DNA from 4 places in the Janthinobacterium kumbetense genome. Region 4 is predicted to be linked to each of the others. Evidence: predicted binding sites of a transcription regulator. Region 4 holds the regulator's gene; each other region holds the start of a gene.
The links. The regulator sigma-54, encoded in region 4, starts transcription at its own class of promoters, with help from an activator protein. The targets are predictions, from matches to a motif close to TGGCANGNAANCTGCTTT.
Positions count from the first base shown of each region.

Region 1: the regulator sigma-54 is predicted to act here: its motif matches at 2,222-2,239, upstream of NCG91_RS04785 (circularly permuted type 2 ATP-grasp protein).
Region 2: the regulator sigma-54 is predicted to act here: its motif matches at 1,895-1,912, upstream of NCG91_RS27395 (beta-propeller fold lactonase family protein).
Region 3: the regulator sigma-54 is predicted to act here: its motif matches at 1,887-1,904, upstream of prpB (methylisocitrate lyase).

Region 1 covers NZ_JAMQGR010000001.1:1,053,485-1,057,787, forward strand. Annotated here, with positions in the region: gene NCG91_RS04775 (hypothetical protein) at 45-920, shown strand; gene NCG91_RS28095 (sensor histidine kinase) at 989-2,146, shown strand; gene NCG91_RS04785 (circularly permuted type 2 ATP-grasp protein) at 2,275-3,729, shown strand; gene NCG91_RS04790 (alpha-E domain-containing protein) at 3,723-4,303, shown strand, end outside.
Region 2 covers NZ_JAMQGR010000021.1:10,080-14,382, forward strand. Annotated here, with positions in the region: gene adh (aldehyde dehydrogenase) at 1-529, opposite strand, end outside; gene NCG91_RS27395 (beta-propeller fold lactonase family protein) at 874-1,830, opposite strand; gene NCG91_RS27400 (TonB-dependent receptor family protein) at 2,035-4,188, shown strand; gene NCG91_RS27405 (substrate-binding periplasmic protein) at 4,248-4,303, opposite strand, start outside.
Region 3 covers NZ_JAMQGR010000001.1:266,323-270,625, reverse strand. Annotated here, with positions in the region: gene prpC (bifunctional 2-methylcitrate synthase/citrate synthase) at 1-855, opposite strand, end outside; gene prpB (methylisocitrate lyase) at 937-1,824, opposite strand; gene NCG91_RS01195 (hypothetical protein) at 2,190-2,438, opposite strand; gene NCG91_RS01190 (hypothetical protein) at 2,561-2,797, opposite strand; gene NCG91_RS01185 (MBL fold metallo-hydrolase) at 2,975-3,832, shown strand; gene NCG91_RS01180 (T6SS effector phospholipase Tle3 domain-containing protein) at 3,972-4,303, shown strand, end outside.
Region 4 covers NZ_JAMQGR010000002.1:193,262-197,564, forward strand. Annotated here, with positions in the region: gene NCG91_RS08250 (enoyl-CoA hydratase/isomerase family protein) at 1-650, opposite strand, end outside; gene hpf (ribosome hibernation-promoting factor, HPF/YfiA family) at 779-1,141, opposite strand; gene NCG91_RS08260 (RNA polymerase factor sigma-54) at 1,211-2,689, opposite strand; gene lptB (LPS export ABC transporter ATP-binding protein) at 2,694-3,449, opposite strand; gene lptA (lipopolysaccharide transport periplasmic protein LptA) at 3,449-4,030, opposite strand; gene lptC (LPS export ABC transporter periplasmic protein LptC) at 4,056-4,303, opposite strand, start outside.

The sequences.
Region 1 (4,303 bases), on a different contig from region 4:
GTGTGCGCCTGTGCCGCAAGGCGCGCTTCGGCGACAATGCCGACATGAAACGACTCCCTGCCCTGCTGCTGTTGCTTTGCCTGTCCCTGCCGGCCGCTGCCCAAAAACAAGCCGCCTGCCCGTATGCCGCCTGGAAAAGCGGCTTCAAGGGCGATGCGCTGGCGCAAGCCACGTGCTTGCTGCGTCCCGTCAAGCTGTATGCGCGCCTGGGCGACAGCGCGCCGCTGCCGGACTTCCTGGCCGCCCGCATCGGCCAGCGCGCGGGCATCGCGCCGGCCCGCCTGCGCGCCTGGCTGACGGAACAGGGTATCGCCGAGGCGGACGTGGGCGGCGCCGTCGACGCGCCCCTGTCGCGCGCCGTGGGCCGGCTGGCTGCGCCGATGGCCCGCTATTTCGTCATCCACGACACCAGCTACCCGAATTTCTTGTTAGAAACCATTCCCGACTACATCAACGACGCGAGCTGGGATTTCAACGACTTCAGCTTGCGCAATCCGGCGCTGGGCGGCGGTCCGAAAGGCCATGTCTACGTGAACCGCCTGGGCGGTTCCTTGCAGGTGCGCGATTTCGGCACGGCCAGCTTTGCCAGCAAGCTGGAAAAGGACAAGCCGTCGCTGACGGGCCTGTTCCTGCACGTGGAACTGGTGCAACCGCGCAACTCCGTGCCCGGCGGCGGCAAGGGCAACGATGGCCTGGCGCCCGATCCCGGCTTTACGCCTGCGCAATACGACCGCCTGGCCCTGCTGTATATCGCCGCCAGCGTGCGCAAGGGAACGTGGCTGATTCCCGCCTTCCACGCCGTGCTCGATACAGGGTTTGCGAATGGTCATGATGACCCACAGAACTTTTCGCTGACCGAGTGGTCAGCCTCGCTTTCCCGCCTGTATGCGGCCTTGCGCCAGGCCGATACTGGACAATAAAGCGTTTCCCCGCCGGCTGATTAGGCGCATACTATTGCAAGCATAGTCACTGCGGTCAGGGAGGCCAGGTGAGCATCAGCACGGATCAGCACGCGGGTCGCCAGGCCGGCGCGCACCAGCCATTGCAGCGCGCGCAGCGCATCTTCGCCATGCGCGACGCCGTCCTCGAGGCTTGGGAACAGCGCGTGCGCGCCAGCGTGCGCGGCGCAGACCAGCTGCTCACGCCCATACTCATCAATACCTTGCCGGCCTTTTTCGACAACCTGGCCGAAGCCCTCACCCCCGGCCACCCGCGCGACAACGCCGCCAGCAACAGCAACGTGCCCGCCGTGCATGGCAACGAACGGGCGCGCATGACCAATTACGGCCCGGAACAGGTGATCCAGGAGTACCAGATCTTCCGCGACTGCTTCGCCGCCACTGCGCATGAGTCCGGCATCACCCTGCGCAGCAAGGATTGGCAAGTGATCAACAAGTCGATCGACGTGGGCATCCGCGAATCGATACGCGAATTTACCAGCATGCATGAAAGCTTCCGGCGCCGCGTCGCGGCCGGCCTGTCGCACGACATGCGCAATCCCCTGGCCGTCATCAGCACCAGCGCCCAGCTGCTGTTCAGGCCAGCCGACCCGGAGCGGGTGGTATTGCTGGCGCACAAGATTGTCGAGCACAGCAAGCGGCTCGACAGCATGATCGAGGAATTGCTCGATGGCCTCAGCTACCACCAGGGCCAGCAGCTGCCGCTGGTGCTGAGCCAATTCGACGTGCTGCCGCTGGTACACGCCGTGGCCGGCCAGGTCAACTTGCAGCGTCCGGACAAATGCCGGGTCAGCGGGCAAGCCGTCACCGGCTGGTGGTGCGAGAACTCGCTGCGGCGGGCGCTGGAAAACCTGCTCGGCAATGCCCTCAAGTATGGCGACGACACGCCCATCAGCGTGCACGTGGAAGCGGTCCACGAACGCCTGATCGTCACCGTCCACAATGGCGGCCAGGCCATCGCGCCGGAACAGGCCGCACGCATCTTCGACTACTTGCGCCGCGAAAACGACAACCCCGCGCCAGGCTGGGGCATCGGCCTGCCCTTCGTGCAAAGCGTGGCGGAAAGCCACGGCGGCAGCATCGCCGTCGACAGCGCGTCCGAAACGGGCACCAGCTTCATCTTCGACGTGCCCGTCGATTGCCGCCCCTTCGTCCCGTCCGCCGACGTCCCCAAGAGTGGCGCCTAGCGCACCGTATTGGTGCAAGGAATGGCGCGACGCCACAAAAGTGGTCATCTTTACACCTGTTCACGCCCGCCCTGTTGGCACGCTTCCTGCTGAGCTATACCCAGACACGGCTCAAGGGAAATCACAACATGGCAAATTTTTTCAATGAAATGACTGCAAATGAAGTGGGTACGGACAGCAAGGTACGTGAACACTATCGTGAATTCAGCAATTGGCTGGAACAGCAATCGCCCGAGACCATCGCCCGCAAGCGGGCCGAAGCCGACCTCACGTTCCGCCGGGTCGGCATCACGTTCGCCGTCTACGGCGACGATGCCGGCACGGAACGCCTGATTCCGTTCGACACCATCCCCCGCATCATCCCCGCCGCCGAATGGGCGCAGATGCAGACGGGCCTGGTGCAGCGCGTGCAAGCCTTGAACATGTTCATCCATGATATTTATCATGAGCAAAACATCATCAAGGCGGGCATCATTCCCGCCGAGCAAATCTACAAGAATGCCCAGTACCGACCGGAAATGCAGGGTATTTCCGTCGCTTCCGACATTTACGCCCACATCGCGGGCGTCGACATCGTGCGCGCCGGCCAGGGCGAATTCTATGTACTGGAAGACAATTTGCGCGTGCCCTCCGGCGTGTCCTACATGCTGGAAGACCGCAAGATGATGATGCGGCTGTTCCCGGAACTGTTCGCGCGCAACCGCATTGCCCCCGTCGACCATTATCCGGACATGCTGCTCGACAACCTGCGTTCCGTCGCGCCCATGGGCGTGGACGACCCGACCGTTGTCGTCATGACGCCCGGCATGTACAACTCCGCCTACTTCGAACACGCGTTTTTGGCCCAGCAAATGGGCGTGGAACTGGTGGAAGGCAAGGATTTGTTTGTCAACGACAACTCCGTGTACATGCGCACGACGCGGGGCCCGAAGAGGGTAGACGTCATCTACCGCCGCGTGGACGACGATTTCCTCGACCCGCTGGCCTTCCGTTCCGACTCGTCGCTGGGCGTGCCGGGCCTGCTGTCCGTGTACCGCGCGGGCCGCGTGACCCTGGCGAACGCCATCGGCACGGGCGTGGCCGACGACAAGTCGATCTATCCGTTCGTGCCCGACATGATCAAGTTTTACTTGTCGCAGGAACCGATATTGAACAACGTGCCCACGTACCAATGCCGCAAACCGGCCGATTTATCCTACGTGCTGGCGAATTTGCCGACACTGGTCGTCAAGGAAGTGCATGGCGCGGGCGGCTACGGCATGCTGGTGGGGCCGGCGTCCAGCCTGGCGCAGATCGAGGATTTCCGCCAGCGCCTGCTGGCCAATCCGGGCGGCTACATTGCCCAGCCGACACTTGCCCTGTCCGCCTGCCCCACGTATGTCGAGGCCGGCATTGCGCCGCGCCACATCGATTTGCGGCCGTTCGTGCTGTCCGGCAAGACAATTTCCATGGTGCCGGGCGGCCTGACCCGCGTGGCGCTCGGTGAAGGCTCGCTGGTGGTCAATTCCTCGCAAGGGGGCGGCACCAAGGATACCTGGGTATTGGAAGCCACATCCGCTTTTGCAGGAGAGAAAACATGCTGAGCCGCACCGCCGATCATTTATTCTGGATGGCCCGCTACACGGAGCGGGCGGAAAACACGGCGCGCATGCTGGACGTCAACATGCAGACGTCGATGCTGCCGCAATCGGAGCAGGACGCGGAACAGGGCTGGCGCGCCACCCTGGGCATTTCCGAGCTGCAAAGCGCCTACGACCACAAATATGGCCGCTTCCACACGCGCGACGTGCTCGATTTCATGGTGCGCGACCCGAACAACCCGTCTTCCATCCTGGCCTGCCTGACGGGCGCGCGCGAAAACGCCCGCGCCGTGCGGGGCACCCTGACGACGGAAGTGTGGGAAATCCAGAACGCCACCTGGCTCGACATGCAAAAGCGCCTGAAGAGCAATCTGCTGGAAACGGACCCCAGCCAGTTCTTCGAATGGGTGAAATACCGCTCGCATTTGTCGCGCGGCGTGACCCTGGGCACCATGCTCAAGGATGAAGCCATCCACTTCATCCGCCTGGGTACCTTCCTGGAGCGGGCCGACAACACGGCGCGCATCCTCGACGTGAAGTTCCACGGCGCGCGCGACACGTCGAAAGACATCACCCA
Region 2 (4,303 bases), on a different contig from region 4:
GCGCCAGTTTCCACACGGCCATCAGGATCGGGAAATTCCACGGGATGATCTGGCCCACGACGCCCAGCGGCTCATGGTAGTGATAGGCATAGGTTTCCGCATCGATTTGTGCGACGGAACCTTCCTGGGCGCGGATGCAACCGGCGAAGTAACGGAAATGGTCGATGGCCAGCGGAATGTCGGCATTCATCGTTTCGCGGATCGGCTTGCCGTTGTCGATGGTTTCCGCCGTGGCGATCAGGCTCAGGTTCTGTTCGATGCGGTCGGCGATACGGTTCAGGATATTGGCGCGCTCGGCAGGCGACGTCTTGCCCCATGCCTCCTTGGCGGCGTGCGCGGCGTCCAGCGCCAGCTCGACGTCTTCCGTCGTGGAACGGGCGATTTCGCAAAACGGCAAGCCCGTGATCGGCGTGATGTTAGGAAAGTATTCACCTTTTACTGGTGCAACGAATTTGCCGCCGATGTAATTGTCATAGCGTTGTTTGAAGGGATTGGCTACGCCCAGTTTGCTGATGTCTGCGAGATTCATGTCGTCCTCTATCGGGTTAATTAGAATGGAAATACTTAATTAAAATCAAACGTCCTGGTACAGATGGGGTGAGTACACGGAGTCTTCCGCAAATGCCGTGCCAGCTCGCCATCCCACTACAAACTTAGCCGGTTTTACCCCCGTTACAAGGGCGTGGCGTCAATCCCGGCCTGCTTTTCAGCGCATGCCCCGGACTTGGGTGGGGGCGTGGCGCTGTTTGCGTTTTGAACAAGGTGGCAGCATCCTGTTCCAATCCGGGCCAGCCCTGCTGTGCCGCCCCGTCGCCGCTGCACAATGGAACAGGTGTACCAGACTGGAACACCTGCGCCTGTGCCATGAAGGAATCAACGAATCACCACGCCCCATGGCAATTCACCCACGGCAATATCGGCCACCTTGCGCGCGCTGGCCGTGTCGATGACGGACACGCTGTTCGAGCGGCCATTCGCCACGTACAGCTTGGCGCCGTCCGGCGTGATGGCCATGTTCCACGGGCGCTTGCCGACGCCAATCGTGGCCGTGACCTGATTGCTGGCCGTGTCGATCACCATCACCGTACCGTCGATACCGTTCGAGACATACACTTGCTTGCCGCCGGGATGGACGGCGATGCCATTCGCATTCTTGCCCGCTGGAATGGTGGCAATCGCCTTGCGTGCGGCCATGTCGATCACGTAGACGGCATTGACCAGTTCGCACGCCACGTAGGCGCGGCCCGAGTCCGGACTGAAACCGATGCCGCGCGGCCGCAATCCCACGGCGATGGAAGCGACCTGGCGGCGTTGCGCCACATCAATGACATCGACTTGCTCCGCCTCTTCCGCGCTGACCAGCAGCCAGCGCCCATCCGGGCTGAAGACGGCGTGTTCCGGATTGCGTCCCTGCACCTTGATATCGGCGAGCAAGGTACCTGTCTGGCCATCGAGCAAGGCCACGCTATTGTTTTCCTCGACGGCAACGGCCACGTGACTACCGTCTTGCGAGGCGCTGACGCCTTCGGGCGACTTGCCCAGTGCCACCGTGCGCACGGGCGCGCCGCCAGCGTTGTCGATCAGCAGCAAAGCGCTGCTGGCGGCATCCGTGACAAACAATTGCCGCCCGGCAGGGTCGGCGGCGATGCCGCGCGGACGCTTGCCTGCGGCGATCTGGCGCACCACCTGGTCGGTCGCCGTGTCGATCACGCTCAAGGTGCCCGACTTTTCATTGGGAACATAGGCAAAGGGAGCGGCCTGGACAGCGGTGCTGGCGAGCGCCGGCAGCAGCCAGCACACCTGGCGCAGGCGCGAGAAGAAGTTGGGCATAATCACCTTTTCAATGGCAAAACGAGGGGAAAGCGCGCCGCATCGGCGCCTCTGACAATTACCGTATGCAAACGCCGTGCCACTGACACGCGTATAATTTCAGCCCACCAATGGAGACATGGCAGGCATATTGCTTGATACACCTACGCAGACCTGTACCGCGCACGCGATCAAGCAGGCTTTTATTCACATTGGAGAATCCGCATGCAGCATCGTTTCCGCCTGAACACCATCGCCAGCCTGTTTGTCGCCGGCAGCGCCACCCTCGCCCCCCATGTCTTTGCCGCCGAGGCAGCTGACCCGGCCAATGGGCAATTCATGGATACGGTGGTCGTCAGCGGCAGCCGCATCGCCCACCCCAGCCAGGAAGTGCCGGCCTCGATCGACGTGGTCGACAGCGCCCGCATCCAGGAGGGCCAAATCCGCGTCAACGCGTCGGAAGCGCTGGCCGCCGTGCCGGGCCTGGTCGTGCAAAACCGCCAGAACTACGCACAAGACTTGCAAATCTCGTCGCGCGGCTTCGGCGCCCGCTCGGCCTTCGGCGTGCGCGGCGTCAAGCTGATCAGCGATGGCATTCCCGCCAGCATGCCCGACGGCCAGGGCCAGGCCACCACCTTCAATCTCGATACGGCCGAGCGCATCGAAGTGCTGCGCGGACCGTTTTCTGCCATCTACGGCAACCATTCGGGCGGCGTGATCCAGCTGTTTTCCAAGGATGGACAAAATCCCCCTTCCGTCGAACTGAATGTGACGGGCGGCAGCTACGGCACCAGCAAGGTGGACTTGACGGCGCAGGGCCAGGCAGGCGGCATCGGCTACGTGCTCGACGGCTCGCGCTTCCGCACGGACGGTTTCCGCGACCACAGCGCCGCCACGCGCGAACAGGCGTTCGGCAAGATCACCGTCAAGCCGAATGCGGACAGCAAGCTGACCATCGTCGCCAACAGCCTGCATCAAGGCAACACGCAAGATCCCCTGGGCGTCACCTGGCCCACGTTTGCAGCGAACCCGCGCGCCGGCGAAATCGACACGACGGACACGCAAAACCCGAAACGCACCCTGGCCGAGCGCTACAACACCCGCAAGAGCATCGACCACCAGCAGATCGGCGCCACCTATGAACAGGCGTTCGGCGATGACCGACTGCACGTGATGGTGTATGGCGGCAACCGTGACGTGATCCAGTACCAGGCGTTTAATAAAGCATTCCAAAATACCAAAGTGGACGGTCTACTTAAGCATTCGGGCGGCGTGGTCGACTTCCAGCGCCAGTTCTATGGCATCGACACCAACTGGCTGCACGTGAACCAGCTGGCCGGCGGCAAGCTGAGCACCACCATCGGCATCGACTATGGCCGCTCCAGCGATGACCGCACCGGCTATGAGAACTATATCGGCGAAGTGTACGGATTGAAAGGCAAGCTGCGCCGCGACGAGCAGGATGTCGTTTCCAGCCTCGATCCGTATATCCAGGCGGAATGGCAAGGCGGCCCATGGCTGCTCAGCGCAGGTGTGCGCTACAGCAAGATGAAAGTGGCGGTCGACGACCATTTCCTCAGCAACGGCAACGATAGCGGCAGCCTGGAGTTCAGCCACACGACGCCCGTGCTGGGCCTGCTGTATAAACTGACGCCGAACGTCAACGTCTACGCCAGCGCCGCGCGCGGTTTCGAGGCCCCAACCTTGAACGAACTGTTTTACTCGGGCACAGGCGGCGGCTTCAATTTCAACTTGAAGCCGGCCACCAGCACCAACCTGGAAGCGGGTGTCAAGGCCAGGATCGCCAACAACACGCACGTGAATGCGGCCTTGTTCCAGATCAAGACCAACGACGAACTAGTGGTCGACAAGTCCAGCGGCGGGCGCACCAGCTATCGCAATGGGGGTAAAACCTTGCGCCAGGGCATGGAAGTGTCGCTGGATTCGAACCTGCCATATGGCTTCACGACCAAAGTGGCGCTCACCAGCCTGCATGCCGTGTATGACCAGGCATTTGGCGGCGTGCGCGAAGGCAGCCGCTTGCCGGGCGTACCCAGCGCCAACCTGTTTGCGGAGCTGGCCTGGAAAGATACGCTCGACCGTTTTGGCGCAGCGCTGGAAAGCGTGGCCAGCAACCAGGTCTACGCGGAAGACAGCAACATCGAAAAACCGGCGCCCGGCTACACGGTATTCAATGCGCGCTTCAACGCCAGGCAAAACGTGGGCAATTGGCGCTTCAAGGAGTTTGCCCGCCTGAACAACCTGTTCGACAAGACCTACGTGGGTTCCGTCATCGTCGGCGACAGCAACAAGCGCTACTATGAAGCGGCACCGGGACGTAATTGGTTGCTGGGCGTTAGCGCCCAATATAGTTTCTAAAACTAAAAAGCCCGCGCCTCTTCCGATGCGCGGGCTTTATTGTCATTCAACATGGCCTGCTATGGCCGTGCTTCCTTCACCCCATATTTCTCGAAGATGGCTTTCAATTCGCCGC
Region 3 (4,303 bases), on a different contig from region 4:
CACTTCCTTGATGACTTTATTGCGCGGGTCCGAAATCGTGTAGACGGGGTGACCGAAGCCGATCACCACTTCCTTGTTGGCCACGCGTTCGCGAATGTCCGCTTCCGCTTCATCGGCGTTGTCGTAGCGTTTCTGGATATCCAGCGCCACTTCATTCGCGCCGCCGTGTTTCGGGCCGCGCAGCGCGCCGATGGCGCCCGTGATGGCCGAGTGGATGTCCGAGCCCGTGCCGGCGATGACCCGGCTGGTGAAGGTCGAGGCGTTGAATTCGTGTTCCGCGTACAGGATCAGCGACGTGTGCATGGCTTTTTCCCACGACGCCGACGGTTTTTCGCCGTGCAGCAGGTGCAGGAAGTGGCCGCCGATCGAGTCGTCGTCCGTTTCCACTTCGATGCGCTTGCCGTTGTGGCTGTAGTGGTACCAGTACAGCAGCATGGAGCCGAACGACGCCATCAGGCGGTCGGCGATGTCGCGCGCGCCCGGCGCGTTATGGTCGTCCTTCTCCGGCAGGGTGCAGCCCAGCACGGACACGCCCGTGCGCATCACGTCCATCGGGTGGGCGGCGGCAGGCAGCGCTTCCAGCGCCAGCTTGACGGCCGACGGCAAGCCGCGCAGCGACTTCAACTTGGCCTTGTAGCCTTTCAGTTCGGCGGCTGTCGGCAGCTTGCCGTGCACCAGCAGGTAGGCGATTTCCTCGAACTCGCAGCTGTCGGCCACGTCCAGGATGTCATAGCCGCGGTAGTGCAAATCGTTGCCGGTCTTGCCGACCGAGCACAACGCCGTATTGCCGGCGGTGACGCCGGACAGGGCGACGGATTTTTTAGGCTTGAAAGTGGCGGCTTGCGGTGCGTTCATTGATTTCTCCAAAAATTGACTAGTCTCGGTTGCGTCACTGCGGGTCCGGCATGCGGCCCCTGCTTCTTTACTTTTCTTTACTTATTTCTTTTGCGCGGCGAACAGCGCATCGAGCTTTTGCTCGAAATCGTGATAATTGATCGATTCATACAGCTCCATGCGCGTCTGCATGGTGTCGACGACGTTCTTTTGCGTGCCGTCGCGGCGCAGCGCCTGGTAGACGTTTTCCGCCGCCTTGTTCATGGCGCGGAAGGCCGACAGCGGATACAGGGCCAGGCCCACATGGGCGCTGCGCAGTTCGTCCAAGGTGAACAGCGGCGTGGAACCGAATTCCGTGATGTTGGCCAAAATCGGCACGTTGACGGCCTTGGCGAACGTGGCGTACATGTCCAGGTCCGTGATGGCTTCCGGGAAGATCATGTCGGCGCCCGCTTCGACGCAGGCGACGGCGCGTTCCAGCGCCGCTTCCAGGCCATCGACGGCCAGCGCATCGGTGCGCGCCATGATGACGAAGTTCGGGTCCGTGCGCGCATCGACGGCCGCCTTGATGCGGTCGACCATTTCTTCCTTGCTCACGATTTCCTTGCCCGGACGGTGACCGCAGCGCTTGGCGCCCACCTGGTCTTCGATGTGCAGGCCGGCCGCGCCGAACTTGATCATCGATTTCACCGTGCGCGCCACGTTGAAGGCGGACGAACCGAAGCCCGTGTCGGCGTCGACCAGCAGCGGCAGGTCGCACACGTCGGTGATGCGGCGGATGTCGGTCAGCACGTCGTCCAGGCTGGAAATACCCAGGTCGGGCAAGCCCAGCGAGCCGGCCGCGACGCCGCCGCCGGACAGGTAGATGGCTTTATAGCCGGCGCGCTTGGCCAGCAAGGCGTGGTTGGCGTTGATGGCGCCGACGACTTGCAACGGGGATTCTTCCTGGACGGCCTTGCGGAATGCGGCACCTGCGGAGTATTGAGTCATGTGTTCACCTTATGGGTTTCGGATGGTCCCGAATGTTTCACGGAGTGGCTATGAACATCAGTATTGCAAATGCCGTGCCAGGCCGGCGCGGCGCGGCGAACAACACGTGACGGCAGAGTGAAAACAGGCGACAAGGGGCCAGCCAGCGCTGCTCCGGGGCTGTCACGCCAGGGAACAACGATGTCACGTTTGTCCCGTACGATGTTTCATTATCGTTTCATAATTTCATTTTGAAACACTGCATTGAAACATGCAACAACACTGGATGAAAAGATGGGGGCAGGCACACGCGCCGCCGGTCGCGCGCAAAAAAAACAGCCGGCGGATGCCGGCTGTGGGAACACGATGACTGAAAGAGTAGAGAACTAGGCCAGCCGCACCAGCGGGTTGGCGATGATGTTGTCGATCTGGCGCACGGCTTCTTCGCAGGCGGCGGCAATGGCGCCCTCCTCGTCGTCGCGCACGAATTGCATGGTCGAGCCTTCGAATACTTCCAGGCCTTCGGCCGTGGCGCGCTCGATGTCGCAACTGGCCGACCATTTGCCGTCGGTGGTGGGCACGGCCAGGGGAACGATTTCCCAGCCTTTATAGTGAATTTTAGAACTGCTATCCATGGGTGCCTCCTTCGTGACTGACTCAATAGTGGAAATCGTAGCATGAAGCGCGGCTGGCAGCGACGTGTTTCACGCGCCAGCCGTGGTCAGGCTCACTTTCGGGCTAAACGATTTACGCTGGCTCAAGGGCGCAGCAGATTATCGACTTCCGTCCTGGCCACTTGCAGGCCCGCCGTGCAAGCCGTTTCGGGGGCTGCGTAGCCGCCCAGGGTGCGGCTGCGCGTGATCGCCTGCGCTTCCGGCTCGCCTTCGCGCTGCAGGCGGTAGGTAAAATCCCATAAATCGTCGTTATCCTTTTGCGGGGTCACGGAAATCGTAAAACCGCGGTACTGTTCGCTGCGTGCAGTGATATCGTTCATGAATTCCTCCTTGGAAGAATGAGGTTACCATGCTGCAAGCGCCGGGGTGCGCACGGCTGTAACGGCCGCATGCCTGCCCCCTTATCTGTTTTCCGCATGTTAAATGTGAATTTACAGCATTTTTTTAGCGAACTCTGGCGATATAATGCCATTCCCTGTCCGTCCCTTGCCGCCGTGATGACTCCACAAATCCAAGCTTTCTTCGACCCCGCCACCGCCACCGTCACCTATATCGTGTATGAGGCCGACGGGCGGGACTGCGCCATCATCGATTCCGTGCTCGACTACGATCCCAAGGCGGGCCGCACCTCCACCGCTTCGGCCGACAAGGTGATCGCCTTCGTGCGCGAACACGGCTTGCAGTGCCGCTGGCTGCTGGAAACCCATGCGCATGCGGATCACCTGTCCGCCGCGCCCTACCTGCAGCAGCAGCTGGGCGGCGACGTGGCCATCGGCGCCGCCATCCAGACGGTGCAGCAAGCCTTCGCCGCCGTCTACCACCAGGGTGCGGCCAAGGCCGACGGCTCGCAGTTCGACCAGCTGTTCGCGCCCGACCAGGTATTCCATATCGGCGCATTGGAAGTGCGCGCGCTGCATGTGCCCGGCCACACGCCGGCCGACCTGGCGTACCAGATCGGCGACGCCGTGTTTGTCGGCGACACCCTGTTCATGCCGGACGTGGGCTCGGCCCGCTGCGACTTCCCCGGCGGCTCCGCTGCGCTGCTGTATCGCTCCGCGCAGCGCCTGCTGTCGCTGCCGCCGCAGACCCGGCTGTTCATGTGCCACGACTACCCGCCCAACGGCCGCGAGGCGCGCTGGGAAGTGACGGTGGCCGAACAGCGCGCCGGCAACATCCACTTGCGCGACGGCATCACGGAAGAACAATTCGTGGCCATGCGCACCAGCCGCGACGCCACCCTGGACATGCCGACATTGATCTTGCCCGCCATCCAGGTCAACATCAACGCGGGCAAGCTGCCCGAGCCGGAAGACAACGGCGTGCGCTACCTCAAAATACCGCTGAACGCGATCTGATTCCCCCGGCATTCCCCGCCCGCCGCGCTTTCTTTCTTGACACCAAGCAAGTCCCACCTCAGGCAATCCGCATACAGTGCAGATTGCCTGAGTTCGCTTAGGCGCCGCTTTTCATCTTTAACGTTGACGGAGCGCCCGCATGTCGCCCGACCCTACGCTAGCTGGCAATTGCATCCTGCTCGCCGAAGCCGAAGGCACGACCTTGTTCAGCCATGCGCTGCTCCAGGCCGTCACGCGCCTGCCCCGTCCCGGCATCGTCATCTTCGTGCATGGCGTCAATTCCGATGGCGAATGGTATGAGCAAGCCGAACAAGGGCTGTGCGCTGGCCTGAATGCGCGTCTGAAGCGCCGCGACGAGGACCTGGCGATCCCAGGCCCGGCGGCCGGACAGATGCAGGCCGCCACCTACGCGCGCGAATTGACGAATGACGGTTTCCTCAATCCCAAGCGCAACGCCAGCACCTTCCGGCA
Region 4 (4,303 bases):
GCCTTGATGGCCACCGGCAAGGCCTCGCCCGGCGTCGATTCAAACAGGTCCAGCAGCGCCCCCATCTGTGCTTCGGGCAGGTAGACATCGGCCAGGCCCGTGTACAGGGCGTCGGCCGCGTTGATCGTCAAGCCCGTCAAGCCCACGTACAGGCCCAGCTGGCCAGCCAGGCGGGACAGGAAATAACTGCCGCCCACGTCCGGGAACAGGCCGATATTGACTTCCGGCATGGCCATGCGCGTGCGGCCCGTCACGATGCGCAAGCGGTTGCCTGGCCCGGCTTGCGCCACGCCCATGCCGCCGCCCATCACCACGCCATCCATCACGGCGATATACGGTTTCGGGTAGAAATGAATTAAATGATTTAAAGCATATTCTTCCGTAAAGAAATCTTCCAGCAAGGCGCTGCCGCCTTGCGGCGTGGCCAGACCCGCATCGTAAAAGAAACGGATGTCGCCGCCGGCGCACAGGGCCTTGTCGCTGCTGGAGCGGATCACGACGGCGTCCACCTGCGGATCGTCGCGCCAGGCCAGCAGGGCCGCGCTCAGCGCGCGCACCATCTCCAGCGACAGGGAATTCAAGGCTTTCGGACGGTCGAGCACGATGTGCCCGGTGCGGTTGCGGATGGAAGTCTGGACGAAGTCGCTCATGGCAGGCAGGAAAGAAGTGAAAGTGCGAATATTCTAATGCCTGCGCGGGGAACATTGCGTTCCGCTGGGCGCAAAAAAGGGCGCAATGTGCGCCCTTAGTTGATCACAACTGCTGGAAGCGGGTGGCCTTAGACGGCGACGACGGCTTCTTCCTCGGAGTTGTCTGGCAGATGCTTGATCGCCTCTTTACCGTGCCCTTGCACTTTGGTTTTGTATTTCATCACTTGCCTATCGAGCTTGTCGATCAGGGTATCGATCGCGGCGTACAGGTCGTGCGCCAAGCTTTCCACATAGACAGTCTTGCCGCTCAAACGCAGGTTGACTTCAGCCTTTTGACGTTTTTCTTTCTCTTTGAGGTTATCCACGGTCAGAATCACGGCGATATCGATGACTTGATCGAAATGACGTTTCACGCGCTCCAGCTTCGTTTGTACGTATTCACGGATGGCTGGTGTCACTTCGAGATGATGTCCGCTGATGGTGAGATTCATACACACTCCTAAAGATGATCGGGTTCGTGCGGTCCATCCTATCCGGCCCGCAGAGGAACCGAAAAAAACTTACAAACACTTACGCAGGCTCACTGGCGGAATTTTTAATGCTTCCCGGTATTTGGCAACAGTACGTCGCGCAATCACCATGCCTTGTTCCCCCAGCATGTCCGCAATCTTACTGTCGGATAAAGGATTTTTAGGGTCTTCTGCTCCTGTCAGTTGCACGATCAATGCCCGTATCGCCGTCGATGACGCTTCGCCCCCCGCTTCGGTGGCGACGTGGCTACCAAAGAAATATTTCAACTCGAACATGCCGTGCGGGGTCAGCATGTACTTTTGAGTTGTTACCCGCGAGATAGTACTCTCGTGTAAACCCAGTGTATCAGCTATTTCACGGAGCACAAGGGGGCGCATGGCAACGGCCCCATGCGAGAAAAAGTTCTTTTGTCTTTCTACTATCGCCTGCGCCACGCGCAGGATCGTGTCGAAGCGCTGGCGCATATTCTTGATCAGCCACTTGGCTTCCTGCAACTGTGCGCCCATGGCGCCCTCCCCCTTGCCCTGCTTGAGCAAGTTGGCGTACATGGCGTTGACGCGCAGGCGCGGCATGACGTCGTTGTTCAGGGTGACTTGCCAGCCATTGCGCGCGCGCTTGACGACGACGTCGGGCACCACGTAATCGGACACGTCCGAGGCGAACACGGCGCCCGGATGCGGATTGCACTGGCGAATCACCGTCTGCGCTTCGCGCAAGTCTTCATCGTCGCAATCGAGGGCTTTTTTCAGCTTGTTGAAATCGCGCTGGGCAAACCAGGCCAGGTGCTTTTCCACGATCACGAGGGCCATGCGCCGCGTCACCATGGCGATGTGCGGCAAGCGCTTGATTTGCAGAGCCAGGCATTCGGACGCGTTGCGCGCGCCCACGCCCGGCGGATCGAAACTTTGCAGCAGCGACAAGGCCGTGCGCATCTCGTCGGCGTCGATTTCCAGCTCTTCCGGCAGGCGCGCCAGGATGTCGTCGAGCGACTCTTCCAGGTAGCCATTGTCGTCGAGCGCGTCGATGATCAGCTCGACCAGCGCGCGGTCGCGCAATTCGAGCACCGTCACGCGCATCTGCTCCATCAGGTGTTCGCGCAGAGTGCAGTGATGGGCCTCCAATTGCGGACGCGAATCTTCGTCGTCGGGCGCCTTGCCCCGGCTCGCCTCACTCCAGTCGCTGTCGCCGCCATCCGCGGCGGCCGGGCTGTCGCCCCCCTCGCCGTCAAACGCTTCCGCTTCGGCCGGCGCTGCGGGCGCCTCCTGGCCTGGTGGCTGGGGCGGCGCTTCGGCCGGTGCGGCCGTGGAGCTCAAGGCCCCGTCGGACAGCAGGCGCAGCGAGCGGTCGAGCGGATCGTCGAGGCGTTCGAGCAAGGGATTGTCCGTCAGCAATTGCTCGAGTTCCTGGTGCAATTCCAGAGTAGACAATTGCAACAGGCGTATCGATTGCTGCAACTGCGGCGTCAGTGCCAGGTGCTGCGAAGTGCGCAGCTGCAATGATTGTTTCATTGGCTTACATGCGGAAGTGTTCGCCCAGATAGACCCGGCGTACCGACTCGTTCGCAATGATGTCGTCGGGGCGTCCCGACGCCAGCACCGAGCCCTGGTTGATGATGTAGGCGCGGTCGCAAATACCCAGCGTCTCACGCACATTATGATCGGTAATCAGCACGCCGATATTGCGCTCCTTCAAGAAACGCACGATGCGCTGGATCTCGATCACGGCGATCGGATCGACGCCGGCGAACGGCTCGTCGAGCAGCACGAAACGGGGATCGGTGGCCAGCGCGCGGGCGATTTCCACGCGGCGGCGTTCGCCACCGGACAGGGACAGCGCCTGGTTCTCGCGCAGCTTTTCAATCTGCAAGTCGGCCAGCAATTTATCCAGCCGCTCCTCGATCTCGGCCTTCGTCAGCGGACGGCCTTCGACGGTCTGGATTTCCAGCACGGCGCGGATATTGTCTTCCACCGTCAGCTTGCGGAAGACGGACGCTTCCTGCGGCAGGTAGGACAGGCCCATCTGCGCGCGGCGGTGGATCGGCAGGCTGGAGATATCCACGCCGCTGATATCGATGCTGCCGCCATCGGACGGCACCAGGCCGACGATCATGTAGAACGAGGTGGTCTTGCCGGCGCCGTTCGGGCCCAGCAAGCCCACCACTTCGCCGCATTCGACTTGCAGCGAAACATCATGCACGACTTGCCGCTTGCCATAGGTTTTTTGCAGCCCGCGAACGATCAGGGTGCTGCCGCAACGTGTATTTTCCATTATTTCTTTCCTGGCGCGGGCGTGGCCGGCGCTTTCTCCGCTGCCGGCGCCTTGGTCTTCGGCTGGATCACCATGCGCACGCTGCCGCCATCGGCGGTGCTGGTGCCGCTGTTGGAATTTTCCATCGCAAATTCTTCCTTGCGGCTGTCATACGAGATGAAAGCGCCATTGGCCACATCGGTGACTTTCGCGCCTTCCAGGCGCGTCAGCTTGGCTCTGGAAAACAGTTTCACCACTTCCGTCTTGTTGTCGTATTCCACGCGCTCCGCTTCGCCTTCGACCCACAGGTCGCCCGCGCCATCGCGCTTCTGGCGGAAGGTCGCAAGCTTGCCGGGATCGGCCCAGAAGGTGATGAACTGGTAGCCTTGCGGGTCTTCCGTGATCAGGGCCCGGCCCGCCTTCATGGTCAGGGTCCCCTTGACCAGCACGACGTCGCCCGTCAGGGTGCGCACCTGCTTGACGTCATCGACGTGGCCGCTGCGTGCCGTGATGACGGCTTCCTTCTCGGAATCGGCCTTCTCGGCATGCGCCACGCCCATGATGGCCAGCGAAAATACGGTCAACAGCAAGATGTTCTTCATAGTATGGTTTCCTTGTTTCATTCTGTCATTTTGCCGCCGCGGCCGGGCGCGGTTTCGGCGGGAGGACCATGCGCAGCGCATTCTGCACTTCCACCACGCCGGTGGCGTTATTCGCCTTCATGCCGATGCCATTGATGCGCGAGGCGCCCGTCAGGATATCGACAGGCACGTCCGTTTCCATTCTTTCCTCGTCCGGGAACACCGTCAGCGCTTCCGTCTTGACCGTCAGGTTCTGCGCCTTCGGACTGGCCACGCGGTCGATCACGACCTTGC